2 regions of the Neobacillus sp. S1227 genome follow, and region 2 is predicted to be linked to the other one. Evidence: a T-box and tRNA genes for the amino acid it is inferred to sense, from the RefSeq annotation. Region 2 holds a T-box; the other holds one or more tRNA genes.

Region 1 (6,449 bases), 220 kb from region 2:
GAAACAGTAATAAAAGACGATCAGCTGTTAGGAAAAATTTCAGCTGAATTGGCAATCAGCCATAAACAAGTGAAAAATGTCATTTCCTTGCTGAATGAAGGAAATACAGTCCCATTCATCGCTCGCTATCGTAAAGAAATGACCGGTGCCCTAGATGAGGTGCAAATTCGAAATATTTTAGATCGCTGGCAATACATACAAAACCTCGAGCAAAGAAAAGAAGAAGTTCTCCGGATCATTGCGGAACAAGGAAAGCTGACCGAGGAACTCCAAAAAAGCATCGTAAAGGCTGAAAAGCTCCAAGAGGTGGAAGACCTATACCGTCCCTATAAACAAAAGAGACGAACCAAGGCTACAATAGCTAAAGAAAAAGGCTTAGAGCCGCTTGCGGAATGGCTGCTGACATTCCCAAAAGAAAGTGTTGAAGAAAAGGCGAAGGAATTTTTATCAGAAGAAAAAGAAGTTCTTACAATTGAAGAGGCGCTAGCCGGCGCAAAGGATATTGTTGCGGAAATGGTGTCTGACGATGCGGAGGGCCGAAAATGGATCCGCCGGGAAACCTTTAAATCCGGTGCGGTTGTCTCTGTTGTAAAGGAAGCGGAAAAGGACGAGAAAAACGTATACGAAATGTACTACGAATATGAAGAGCCTGTAAATAAAATTGTTCCTCACCGTATCCTTGCCTTAAACCGCGGTGAAAAAGAAGACATTCTAAGAGTGTATATCAAAATTAACCCAGATATTATCATCTCGTATTTGTCCAGAAAATGGGTTAAAAAGGAGCACTCACCGGCAGCTTCATTTGTATTGGAAGCAATCGAAGACGGCTATAAAAGATTAATCCAGCCATCAATTGAGCGAGAAATCCGCAGTGAGTTGACAGAAAAGGGGGAGACCCAAGCTATTCATATATTCTCAGAGAATTTGAGAAACCTTCTCCTCCAGCCGCCTTTAAAGGGAAAAATCGTTTTAGGTGTAGACCCTGCCTATCGGACAGGCTGTAAGCTGGCGGTTGTGGATGAAACCGGGAAGGTCTTAAAGATTGATGTCATTTACCCGCACCCGCCGAAGGCGAAACTTGAGGAAGCAAAAGACAAGTTTATTAAAATATTGCTGGACTATAAGGTTGAGATGGTTGCAATCGGAAACGGGACGGCTTCTAGAGAGACAGAGCAATTCGTAGCTGATATTTTAAAAGAAGTTGAGGGAGAAATCTTTTATCTAATTGTGAATGAAGCCGGGGCAAGTGTGTATTCTGCTTCCGATCTTGCAAGAGAGGAATTTCCGGACTTCCAGGTAGAAGAACGGAGTGCCGTGTCAATTGCCCGCCGTCTGCAGGACCCGCTTGCGGAATTGGTTAAAATAGATCCGAAATCAGTAGGTGTCGGCCAATACCAGCATGATGTATCGCAGAAACTTTTGTCCGAATCACTCCATTTCGTCGTGGAAACGGCAGTTAACCAGGTCGGCGTGAATGTGAATACTGCTTCATCTTCCTTACTTCAGTATGTCGCTGGCCTTAATAAAACAGCTGCCAATAATATTGTGAAAATGCGCGATGAGGAAGGGAAATTCACCAGCCGCTCGCAATTAAAAAAGGTTCCTCGCCTTGGTGCAAAGACCTATGAACAAGCGGTGGGCTTCCTGAGGGTATTAGATGGAAAACAGCCACTGGACCGGACCGGAATTCACCCGGAAAATTACAAAGAGGTAGAAAAACTACTTAAAAACCTTGGCTTTACAACGGCTCACCTAGGGTCTGAAGAGTTGAAATCTGCCTTGAACGGCCTTGATTTGAAGTCAGTTTCTGAAGAGTTGTCCATTGGTGAGTTAACATTGAAGGATATTGTTGACGCACTTGTAAGACCGGAACGTGATCCGCGTGACGACTTGCCGCGTCCGCTTTTGAAAAAAGATGTTCTAAAACTAGAAGACCTAAAATCCGGAATGGAGCTCCAAGGTACTGTTAGAAATGTTGTTGATTTCGGAGCTTTTGTAGATATTGGGGTTAAACAGGACGGGCTTGTTCATATTTCAAAACTAAGCAATCGATTCGTCAAACATCCGCTCGATATTGTTTCGGTAGGGGATGTAGTAACCGTCTGGGTAGATTCGGTTGATATGAAAAAAGGCCGGGTAGCCTTAACGATGCTTCCTCCAGCAAAATAATAAAAACTCGCTGATTGCGCGAGTCCGTTATGACGAAGAAAAAGGCATAGTTGAAATATATGTGTTAAAAAGCAAAAAGCGAAAACACTGCTTAGCAGTGTTTTTTTCTGTAAAAAAACCAGCATTGATTTAACAGCTTGATTTGATATCGATTTTTTTCATAAAATGCTCTTTTCATTTGGTTTTGAAACCAAGTAGGCATAAATCAAACCTCCCGAAAAGTTTCTCCACAAGGGTATATACAATATATGCTATAATAGGTTGTCACGTTCGCAAAGAAAGTGAGGGAACCTTAAATGAAGGATTTAGAGCTTCAATTGATGGTGGAAAAAATCTCATTGGAGTACTTTGGGAAGCCATTCAAACATAAGGCAACCTTTAATTCTCGGCTCAGATCAACTGGCGGCAGATACCTTTTGGGGACACATAATATCGAAATTAATAAAAAGTATTTGGAGCAGCTTGGCGAACAAGAATTAATTGGGATCATTAAACATGAGCTCGTTCACTATCATCTTCATCTTGAAGGTAAGGGATACAAGCATCGTGATTTAGATTTTAAAACACTCTTAAAAAAGGTGGGAGCACCAAGGTTTTGCAATCAGCTTCCGGATGCCCCAAAAAGAAAACGTAAAGCTAAAAAAATCCTTTTATATAAATGTACAAAGTGCAGTCTTCCATATCAGCGTAGAAGAAGCATAGATACAAGTCGCTATGTTTGTGGAAAGTGCAAAGGGAAATTAGAAAAGGTTAGAGAATATCTGTTGGAATGAAAGTTTGAAAAACCATTTATTTCTATGAAAGTTCGTATTGACTTTAGATAGAGACGTCATTATAATTTAAAGAGTCGATAGGGCAACACCTTATTAAACAACGTCATATTTGTTATTATTCCGCAGTAGCTCAGTGGTAGAGCTATCGGCTGTTAACCGATCGGTCGCAGGTTCGAATCCTGCCTGCGGAGCCATATTGGGGAAGTACTCAAGTGGCTGAAGAGGCGCCCCTGCTAAGGGTGTAGGTCGCGTAAGCGGCGCGAGGGTTCAAATCCCTCCTTCTCCGCCAGGTGAAAATATCGGCCCCTTGGTCAAGCGGTTAAGACACCGCCCTTTCACGGCGGTAACACGGGTTCGAATCCCGTAGGGGTCATCAGGAATGGGGAATGAATAAAGTCATTTCCTGTTTCTTTCTCTTTTAAAAAATAATATATATTGGGCTATAGCCAAGCGGTAAGGCAACGGACTTTGACTCCGTCATTCGTAGGTTCGAATCCTGCTAGCCCAGCCATTTTATGCGGGTGTGGCGGAATTGGCAGACGCACCAGACTTAGGATCTGGCGCCGCAAGGCGTGGGGGTTCGACTCCCTTCACCCGCACCAATAATTTCCTGTTGAAAAACTTCAGGAAACATGTTATGATTTTCTTTGTCACTAATTTAAAATGCGGTCGTGGCGGAATGGCAGACGCGCTAGGTTGAGGGCCTAGTGGTGGCAACACCGTGGAGGTTCAAGTCCTCTCGGCCGCACCAAAAAAACATGTTGACATCATAAATCGAATGTGTTAAGATATAAAAGTTGATTTAAAAGAGCGCCCGTAGCTCAATTGGATAGAGCGTCTGACTACGGATCAGAAGGTTATGGGTTCGACTCCTGTCGGGCGCGTTATAAAGTTCAACTCCAATATCGGGAAATAGCTCAGCTTGGTAGAGCACTTGGTTTGGGACCAAGGGGTCGCAGGTTCGAATCCTGTTTTCCCGACCATCATAATTTTATATGCGGGTGTAGTTTAGTGGTAAAACCACAGCCTTCCAAGCTGTTGTTGTGGGTTCGATTCCCATCACCCGCTCCACTTTAGAATGATAGTTCTTTGAAAACTAAACAAACAAAAACGTCAACAAACAATAATATTGGTTTCGAATGAAACAAAGCCAACGTAACATTTTTGAGCTAATCAACTCAACTTTATTGGAGAGTTTGATCCTGGCTCAGGACGAACGCTGGCGGCGTGCCTAATACATGCAAGTCGAGCGAATCAATAGGAGCTTGCTCCTGTTGATTAGCGGCGGACGGGTGAGTAACACGTGGGCAACCTGCCTGTAAGACTGGGATAACTTCGGGAAACCGGAGCTAATACCGGATAATTTCTTCCCTCGCATGAGGGAAGGTTGAAAGTCGGTTTCGGCTGACACTTACAGATGGGCCCGCGGCGCATTAGCTAGTTGGTGAGGTAACGGCTCACCAAGGCGACGATGCGTAGCCGACCTGAGAGGGTGATCGGCCACACTGGGACTGAGACACGGCCCAGACTCCTACGGGAGGCAGCAGTAGGGAATCTTCCACAATGGACGAAAGTCTGATGGAGCAACGCCGCGTGAGCGATGAAGGCCTTCGGGTCGTAAAGCTCTGTTGTCAGGGAAGAACAAGTATCGGAGTAACTGCCGGTACCTTGACGGTACCTGACCAGAAAGCCACGGCTAACTACGTGCCAGCAGCCGCGGTAATACGTAGGTGGCAAGCGTTGTCCGGAATTATTGGGCGTAAAGCGCGCGCAGGCGGTCCTTTAAGTCTGATGTGAAAGCCCACGGCTCAACCGTGGAGGGTCATTGGAAACTGGGGGACTTGAGTGCAGAAGAGGAAAGCGGAATTCCACGTGTAGCGGTGAAATGCGTAGAGATGTGGAGGAACACCAGTGGCGAAGGCGGCTTTCTGGTCTGTAACTGACGCTGAGGCGCGAAAGCGTGGGGAGCAAACAGGATTAGATACCCTGGTAGTCCACGCCGTAAACGATGAGTGCTAAGTGTTAGAGGGTTTCCGCCCTTTAGTGCTGCAGCTAACGCATTAAGCACTCCGCCTGGGGAGTACGGCCGCAAGGCTGAAACTCAAAGGAATTGACGGGGGCCCGCACAAGCGGTGGAGCATGTGGTTTAATTCGAAGCAACGCGAAGAACCTTACCAGGTCTTGACATCCTCTGACACTCCTAGAGATAGGAATTTCCCCTTCGGGGGACAGAGTGACAGGTGGTGCATGGTTGTCGTCAGCTCGTGTCGTGAGATGTTGGGTTAAGTCCCGCAACGAGCGCAACCCTTGATCTTAGTTGCCAGCATTCAGTTGGGCACTCTAAGGTGACTGCCGGTGACAAACCGGAGGAAGGTGGGGATGACGTCAAATCATCATGCCCCTTATGACCTGGGCTACACACGTGCTACAATGGATGGTACAAAGGGCAGCGAAGCCGCGAGGTGGAGCCAATCCCATAAAACCATTCTCAGTTCGGATTGCAGGCTGCAACTCGCCTGCATGAAGCCGGAATCGCTAGTAATCGCGGATCAGCATGCCGCGGTGAATACGTTCCCGGGCCTTGTACACACCGCCCGTCACACCACGAGAGTTTGTAACACCCGAAGTCGGTGGGGTAACCGTAAGGAGCCAGCCGCCTAAGGTGGGACAGATGATTGGGGTGAAGTCGTAACAAGGTAGCCGTATCGGAAGGTGCGGCTGGATCACCTCCTTTCTAAGGATATAAGCTGGACCTATGAGCCAGACAATACACGTTTGTTTGATTGTTTCTTGTTTGTTTAGTTTTGAGGGAATTATCTCTCAAAACTTTCGTTCTTTGAAAACTAGATAATCGTAAAAGAAGAAGTAACCAAGTAAGAACCGAGTAATCGCCATTTTAGTTTTTCTCTCTTATTTTTAAGAGTAAAAACCTTTTAGGTTAAGTTAGAAAGGGCGCACGGTGAATGCCTTGGCACTAGGAGCCGACGAAGGACGGGACTAACACCGATATGCTTCGGGGAGCTGTAAGTAAGCGCCGATCCGAAGATTTCCGAATGGGGAAACCCACTGTTCGTAATGGAGCAGTATCTTTACCTGAATACATAGGGTATTGATGGCAGACCCGGGGAACTGAAACATCTAAGTACCCGGAGGAAGAGAAAGCAAACGCGATTCCCTGAGTAGCGGCGAGCGAAACGGGAACAGCCCAAACCGAAAGGCTTGCCTTTCGGGGTTGTAGGACACTCAACATGGAGTTACAAAGGAACGGGGTAGATGAAGCGGTCTGGAAAGGCCGGCCATAGAAGGTAAAAGCCCTGTAGTCGAAACTTCGTTCCCTCCTGAGTGGATCCTGAGTACGGCCGGACACGTGAAATCCGGTCGGAAGCAGGGAGGACCATCTCCCAAGGCTAAATACTCCCTAGTGACCGATAGTGAACCAGTACCGTGAGGGAAAGGTGAAAAGCACCCCGGAAGGGGAGTGAAAGAGAACCTGAAACCGTGTGCCTA
Region 2 (7,845 bases):
AATTACTGTAAGTTAGTTTCTGATGCCTGTAACTTCAACTTTTTCTCCTGCTTCTTACGATCTCTTATTTTTTGAAAAAAGGATGAAAGCATGCTGCCGGACTCTTCTGCTAAGACGCCTTTAACAACCTCGCATTGATGGTTAAAGCGTGAATCCTGTAAAAGGTTCATCAGCGTTCCAGCACACCCGCCCTTGGGATCGCTCGCCCCGTACACCACTCTCTTGACTCTCGATAAAATTATCGCCCCGGAACACATTGGGCAAGGCTCCAACGTGACATATAGAGTCGTATCCTCAAGCCGCCATGAGCCTGTTTCTTGGCAGGCCACATCAATTGCCAACAATTCGGCATGTGCTGTGGCATTTTGCTTACTTTCTCTTAGATTATGGGCCCGTGCAATGATATTCCCTTCATGAACGAGAACCGCTCCAATTGGCACCTCGTCCAGCCCCTCTGCTTTCCTTGCTTCCTTTAAAGCTTCCATCATAAATTGTTCGTCCTGATTCATCATGACAATAAAACCGCCTTCTGCAAACATACCTATAGGAAAATTATTAACATTATAACATACAGCCACCCCTGCCTACATAGAATGGTTGTAGCGCAATATGTGCAGGGAGGGATTTATATGCAAATCCACGTAGTAAGCAGGAATGAATCTCTGACCACAATCGCAAGAACCTATCATACAACCGTTCAAGATATTGTTGAGGCAAACGAACTGCCCAATCCTAACAATTTGGTTATCGGCCAAGCGCTGGTTATACCCATTATCGGCCACTTTCATTTTGTTCAGCAGGGCGAATCATTATTTTCCATAGCTCGCTCTTACGGTACAACAGCACAGGAGCTTGCCAATGTGAACAGGATTCCAGTTAATAGTCCTCTCAAGGTCGGACTAAGACTTTATATTCCCCCGGGAAAAAAAAGAAATGCAGAGTTCAATGCCTATGTAGAACCACGTGGGACTACTGTTGCCCCCGCCTTAGAAGCAAGTGCCCGTGAAGCGGCACCCTATTTAACTTATTTAGCTCCATTCAGCTTTCAGGCCAGACGCGACGGTACACTCAAAGCACCGCTCCTGAATAACTTTCCGGCTATTGCCAGGGCCAACCGCAATGTCTTAATGATGGTTATAAACAATCAAGAAAATGATCAATTCAGTGATGAGCTTGGACGCATATTGCTTAACGATATGGCCATTCAAGATAAATTCATTAACAACATTGTTGCCACTGCCCAAAGAAATGGCTTTCGCGATATCCACTTTGACTTTGAATACTTGCGTCCCGCCGACCGCGAGGCCTACAACAACTTTTTGAGAAAAGCGAAGCAGCGGTTCCAGCGTGAAGGCTGGCTTATGTCAACAGCGCTTGCCCCAAAAACGAGTGCCACTCAAAAAGGAAAATGGTACGAAGCCCATGATTATAAAGCTCACGGGCAAATTTCCGACTTCGTCGTCATCATGACCTATGAATGGGGCTATAGCGGCGGACCGCCCATGGCTGTATCCCCCATTGACCAAGTAAGAAGAGTATTGGATTATGCCGTTACAGATATACCATCGACAAAGATTCTTATGGGGCAAAATCTTTATGGATATGATTGGACCCTTCCATTTGTTCCAGGGACGATAGCAAAAGCGGTTAGTCCGCAACAGGCCATTCAGTTGGCAGCACAACATAATGTCCCAATTGAATACGATACAAAAGCACAAGCACCACATTTCAAGTATACGGATGCTGCCGGAAAACAGCATGAAGTATGGTTTGAAGATGCCCGCTCCATTCAAGCCAAATTTGATTTAATTAAAGAGATGAATCTAAGAGGCATGAGTTACTGGAAACTAGGCCTTGCTTTCCCTCAAAATTGGCTGTTAATTGTCGATAACTTCACTGTTACAAAACGTGGTACCTAAATATTATGATGCTAACTGCCGTTCTTTCGGCAGTTATTTTTCTACCTGCCAAAAGGAAACAGACTTCCTCAAAAATTCCATATCCCTTCCTGTACTGGTTATGTTAAAATGGACTTTGTGTCGAAGAAAAGGATAATTGATCGAATAGTGACAAAATGATTGTCACTTTTTGACGATTTTGCGGGTTATTTTTTAGCATATATTACCCAGGAAAACCTGGAAAAGATAGAATGCACAGGCAGTTGGAGAAGGAGGAGCAACAAATGGGGGATACACCCTTTATTACCGTCGAGGGACCGATTGGTGTAGGAAAGACATCTCTCGCAAGAGCCATTTCGGAGCAATTTGAATTTGCTTTATTAAAGGAGATTGTGGATGAAAATCCGTTCCTCGGAAAATTTTATGAAAACATCGAAGAATGGAGTTTCCAGACAGAAATGTTTTTTCTCTGCAATCGCTTTAAGCAATTAGGGGATATCAATACCCATTATTTGAGCAAAAATCAATCTGTTGTGGCAGATTATCATATTTTCAAAAATTTAATTTTTGCCAAACGGACATTGAATCCGGACGAATACAAAAAATATTATAAAATATATCAAATTTTGACAGAGGATATGCCAAAGCCGAATGTCATCATATATTTGCACGCAAGTCTCGATACCTTATTAAAGCGAATAAAAATCCGCGGGCGCGAGGTAGAGAAAAACATCAGCCCGCTTTATTTAGAACAGCTTTCGATTGATTATGAAAACACAATGGCTACTTTTGAAAAGGAGCATTCGGAAATACCGGTTCTCCGTTTCAATGGTGATGAACTGGACTTTGTAAAAAACAAGCAGGATCTAGACTATATCATTGAAAAGCTTGGGGTATCACTGAGAGCAAACAGCTGGACTAACACTATATAGAAACAGGGGGATGTTCGTGAGCATTGTTATTGGAGGCATGATCGGTCTTGGCAAAACGAGTGTGGCGGACACTTTAAAAGCACACTTTCAGAATAATGGCATTGACAGCAAGGTTTTTTATGAAGCGGTGGATGACAATCCGATTCTCCCGCTTTACTATGAATTAACACAGGAAGAGTTAGAAGCAAGAAGAATTCCCTTCCTATTGCAATTATTTTTCTTAAATAAACGATTTAAAACAGTCAAGGATTGCATCAATTGGAAAAACCCTATTTATACTATTCAGGACCGTTCAATTTATGAAGATTGGTATTTTGCCTATGTAAATAAAAATTTAGGCCGAATTTCAGGACTCGAATTTAAAATATATGAAGAACTTGTTGATAATATGATGGAAGAATTAAAAGAACTTCCAAAAAAGGCTCCTGATTTAATGGTTTATTTAAAAGGATCGTTCGATACGGTGATTGATCGTATAATGGCCCGCGGACGCAGCTTTGAAATTAACCCGGAACTGAAGGAATATTATTTCGAGGTTTGGAAGGGCTATGATGAATGGGTCATGGAGCGCTATAATGCTAGTGAGGTATTGGTCATTGATATGGACACAACCGATGTGGTGAATAGTGAGGAAGACGCCAAACGGGTATGCCGAGAAGTAGAAGACAAACTAAAGGAAATTTTATATATAACAAAAGCACATATTGGATAATCCAGTATGTGCTTTTTTCTCAAAAAAAAATCCGTTACAAGGAATTGTAACGAATTTTCATCTCCAGTTTTTATGCGCGTTTTTTCTTGTGATGGCGGAGGAAGAGGGATTCGAACCCCCGCGCGGTTTAACCCGCCTGTCGGTTTTCAAGACCGATCCCTTCAGCCGGACTTGGGTATTCCTCCGTGACAACAGAAGTTAATTTATCATATATTTAATCCTGTGTCAACATTATTAAAATGCCACCAACAAAAAGGCGCTATTCAACTTGGTTATACATTGTTTATTGCGGCTTTATGACGTCACGTCCGCCCATATATGGACGCAGTACGTCTGGAATTACAACACTGCCGTCTTCCTGCTGGTAGTTTTCCAGAATAGCGGCAACCGTGCGGCCAATCGCGAGGCCTGAGCCATTGAGCGTATGCACATGCTCCGGTTTCGCCTTCGGATCACGGCGGAAGCGGATATTTGCCCGTCTTGCTTGGAACGCCTCAAAATTACTGCAAGAAGAAATTTCACGGTAAGTTCCATAGCTTGGGATCCACACTTCAATATCGTATTTTTTTGCTGCGGTAAAGCCCAGGTCGCCTGTACACATGCTTAACACACGGTATGGCAATTCAAGTAATTGAAGCACCTTTTCTGCATCAGCAGTCAGTTTTTCCAGCTCTTCATATGAATCCTCTGGCTTTACAAACTTCACAAGTTCAACCTTATTGAATTGATGCTGGCGAATCAAGCCTCTTGTGTCACGGCCTGCCGATCCTGCTTCGGAACGGAAGCAAGCGCTGTAGGCTGCAAAGCGGATTGGCAGCTCTTCACCGTTTAAAATTTCATCGCGATAATAATTAGTGACCGGCACCTCTGCGGTCGGTATTAGGAAGTAGTCCTCGCTTTCAATTAAGAAGGCATCCTCCTCAAACTTAGGCAACTGGCCGGTCCCGGTCATGCTAGTGCGATTTACCATATATGGAGGGAGAATCTCTGTATAACCATGCTCATCGACATGGAGGTCAAGCATGAAGCTTATTAACGCACGCTCAAGGCGGGCACCAAGACCTTTATAAAAAACAAAGCGGCTGCCTGTCACCTTACCTGCTCGTTCAAAATCAAGAATGCCTAAATGGTCTGCGACATCCCAATGTGGTTTCGCCTCAAAGCCGAACTCGCGGACTTGGCCCCATTTGCGGATTTCTACGTTATCATCTTCCGTCTCCCCAGTAGGCACAGTTTCATGGGGAATATTTGGGATGCTAAGCAATAATAGCTCTAATGTCTCTTCAACGCCTCTTAGTTCATCATCGAGTTTCTTAATGCGGTCGCCAACCTCACGCATTTCCTTGATAAGGTGATCAGCATCCTGCTTCTCACGTTTTAATACAGCAACCAGCTGAGAAACTTCATTCCGCTTGGATTTCAGCTTTTCCGCTTCGACAATTAATTCGCGCCGTTTAACGTCTAAATCCTCAAACCGGCCAAGGTCAGTTAAATCCTCACCGCGGTGCTGCAGCTTTTCTTTTACTTCGGCAAAATTGGCTCTTAGATACTTTAAATCCAACATGCATAAACACTCCTTAATACTTTTTTGAAAACAAAAAACTCCCGCCCCTAAAACAGGGACGAGAGTTAACCCGCGATACCACCCTGGTTGACAGACGAATCTGTCCACCTTAAAAATGTAACGGTTTTTCACCGAGAGTCCTTACTAGCCTCATGTGGATGAGGTGTTCCGCACTCTGCTCGAGGAGGGATTCACAAGTCTTATTCACCGGTTCACACCAGCCACCGGCTCTCTTTAGAATAAACCTCTTGCTACTGGTTCCTCTCATTGCTTTAGCTAATTTGTGATTTGTAATACATAGACTACTATATTTATTTACCAAACGCAACCAATTTATCCAGCTTTAACGGTAAGTAAATCATTTTTTTAAAATTTTGTTAGGGGAACTGCCCGTAAAAGCCCGATGGTTCCCTATACGGTCTGCTTTTGTTTTTTTGCCTCTTTTACCATCTCAACAAAATAAGCTGTCAAGCGATGGTCATCTGTTAATTCAGGGTGGAACGAACACCCTAAAAATTGCCCTTCACGTGCTAACACAATGCGGTCATTATGCTTCGAAAGAATCTCGACATTTTCGCCTGCCTCTACGATATGAGGAGCCCGGATAAAGACTGCAGGGAAATCACCCGCGACATCTTTCACCGCGAGGTCGGCCTCGAAGCTATCCACTTGGCGTCCGAAGGAGTTGCGTTCAACCGTAACGTCCATCACACCAAGATGAGGCTCACTGTATCCGACGATGTTTTTTGCCAAAAGAATAAGGCCTGCACATGTACCGAACATCGGTTTATCAGTCCGGGCAAATTCCTTTAAGGAATCCATAAAATCATATTTATCGATCAGGCGGCGCATGGTCGTGCTTTCTCCGCCAGGGAGAATAAGGCCATCAACGTCATTTAATTCCTCTTTATGTTTAATGGCAACGGCTTCGACGCCGCAAGCTTCTAATGATTGAATATGCTCGCGAACTGCTCCTTGTAATGCGAGAACGCCTACTTTAATCATAGTATTACCCCTTTTACCTAGATTAATGTCTAGTCAAAGCGCCTAAGGGTCACAAGCCAATCCGTCAAGAAGGCTCGTCTTGTGCCTGCCGACTCTGGTCAAGGCGCTTCCGCTTTTCGATCTTACCAGCCACGCTCCTGCATGCGAGCTTCAGGGGCTAATGAAGAAATTTCGATACCTTTCATTGGAGTTCCAAGATCCTTTGAAAGTTCTGCAATTAATTTATAGTCTTGGTAATGAGTTGTTGCTTCAACAATCGCTCTTGCAAACTTCGCAGGGTTTTCTGATTTAAAGATACCAGAGCCAACGAAGACGCCGTCTGCGCCTAATTGCATCATTAACGCCGCATCAGCAGGTGTTGCCACGCCACCGGCAGCAAAGTTAACAACAGGAAGGCGGCCATTGCGCTTAATTTCAAGCAATAATTCAAATGGTGCACCTAACAGCTTTGCTTCTGTCATAAGCTCATCTTCGTTCATGCTTACAACCTTACGAACCTGTGCGTTAACCTTGCGGATATGGCGGACAGCTTCTACAATGTTTCCAGTTCCCGGTTCGCCTTTTGTACGAAGCATAGATGCTCCTTCGCCAATACGGCGGGCAGCCTCGCCCAAGTCACGGCATCCGCATACAAATGGTACAGTAAAGTCACTCTTCAATAAGTGAAACTCTTCATCTGCAGGTGTTAATACTTCACTTTCATCGATATAGTCTACACCAAGTGCTTCAAGTACACGTGCTTCTACAATGTGGCCGATGCGAGCCTTAGCCATAACAGGGATTGAAACAGCGTTAAGGACCTCTTCGACAATTCGAGGATCTGCCATTCTAGCAACACCGCCAGCAGCACGAATATCAGAAGGTACACGCTCTAGCGCCATTACCGCTACTGCTCCCGCTTCCTCCGCAATTTTTGCCTGTTCTGCGTTAACAACGTCCATGATGACGCCGCCTTTTTGCATTTCTGCCATCCCGCGTTTTACCCGTTCCGTACCTGTTTTCATTTGTAAATCCCCCTTGTTTTTCCACGTTGAGAACGTTGATTATTTAGAAAATTCCTACTAATTAAGTTTGAATTATCTATTCCATAAAATCATTAAAGCAACAAAAAAGGATTCCTGTCAAGACAAGAATCCTTTCCAACATTTTACTTATTCATCCGATAGAGCTAATTAGAACCAGCCCTTAACAGTGGAGGAAATGCCTCCCCAGACATCACCGAAAAATCCTCCGATGCCCCGCATCATAAGGACGAACCAATTTGCCTTTTCAACATCTTGGGCTGCAATGACATCGGCTTGAACTTTGCCTTTAGCTTCCTCGGTTAAAAAGTTGACCTTATCGCCGTTTTTAGGCTCAATAGTTAAATAGCCGACCTTATCACCTTTTTTGATTGGTGCTGTTAGTTCACCTTTTTTGTTAATTTTATTTTTATCTAATACCAGTACCGGTTTATAGTTTTCCTTTTCGCCATTTTCAATAACCATATTAATGGCTGACTTTGTATAAACTTTTACCTGGTCATTCTTCCCCTTAATAACAGGTATCGTTTTATGGCCTTTTACCTGATAATGCTTTGGTACAATAGTTTCTTTTGTTGTATTGGCAAATGCATAGTCAAACATTTTCTTGGTCTCGTCAAAGCGGGCCTTATAGTCCCCTTTTCCGCTCGAATCTTTAGCATTTTGCACAACAGTGATAAACCGTTTGCCGTCGCGGCTGGCAGTACCGGTA

The links. The T-box of region 2 lies ahead of serS (serine--tRNA ligase). A T-box ahead of a tRNA ligase gene usually reads a tRNA of that ligase, here a tRNA-Ser.
Region 1: it encodes a tRNA-Ser, which carries the amino acid that the T-box ahead of serS (serine--tRNA ligase) is inferred to sense. The anticodon was not compared.

What each region holds. Positions count from the first base shown of each region.
Region 1 is NZ_AP038276.1:240,911-247,359, forward strand. Features, by position in the region: gene ACZ5AE_RS01305 (Tex family protein) at 1-2,169, shown strand, start outside; gene cmpA (cortex morphogenetic protein CmpA) at 2,261-2,371, opposite strand; gene ACZ5AE_RS01315 (SprT family protein) at 2,466-2,942, shown strand; tRNA gene ACZ5AE_RS01320 (tRNA-Asn) at 3,062-3,136, shown strand; tRNA gene ACZ5AE_RS01325 (tRNA-Ser) at 3,141-3,231, shown strand; tRNA gene ACZ5AE_RS01330 (tRNA-Glu) at 3,244-3,315, shown strand; tRNA gene ACZ5AE_RS01335 (tRNA-Gln) at 3,379-3,453, shown strand; tRNA gene ACZ5AE_RS01340 (tRNA-Leu) at 3,460-3,544, shown strand; tRNA gene ACZ5AE_RS01345 (tRNA-Leu) at 3,608-3,693, shown strand; tRNA gene ACZ5AE_RS01350 (tRNA-Arg) at 3,753-3,826, shown strand; tRNA gene ACZ5AE_RS01355 (tRNA-Pro) at 3,849-3,925, shown strand; tRNA gene ACZ5AE_RS01360 (tRNA-Gly) at 3,940-4,013, shown strand; rRNA gene ACZ5AE_RS01365 (16S ribosomal RNA) at 4,127-5,676, shown strand; rRNA gene ACZ5AE_RS01370 (23S ribosomal RNA) at 5,879-6,449, shown strand, end outside.
Region 2 is NZ_AP038276.1:18,555-26,399, reverse strand. Features, by position in the region: gene tadA (tRNA adenosine(34) deaminase TadA) at 3-509, opposite strand; gene ACZ5AE_RS00110 (glycosyl hydrolase family 18 protein) at 630-1,919, shown strand; gene ACZ5AE_RS00105 (deoxynucleoside kinase) at 2,183-2,830, shown strand; gene ACZ5AE_RS00100 (deoxynucleoside kinase) at 2,847-3,542, shown strand; tRNA gene ACZ5AE_RS00095 (tRNA-Ser) at 3,635-3,727, opposite strand; gene serS (serine--tRNA ligase) at 3,826-5,106, opposite strand; T-box leader at 5,158-5,383, opposite strand; gene pdxT (pyridoxal 5'-phosphate synthase glutaminase subunit PdxT) at 5,518-6,111, opposite strand; gene pdxS (pyridoxal 5'-phosphate synthase lyase subunit PdxS) at 6,234-7,115, opposite strand; gene ACZ5AE_RS00075 (serine hydrolase) at 7,284-7,845, opposite strand, start outside.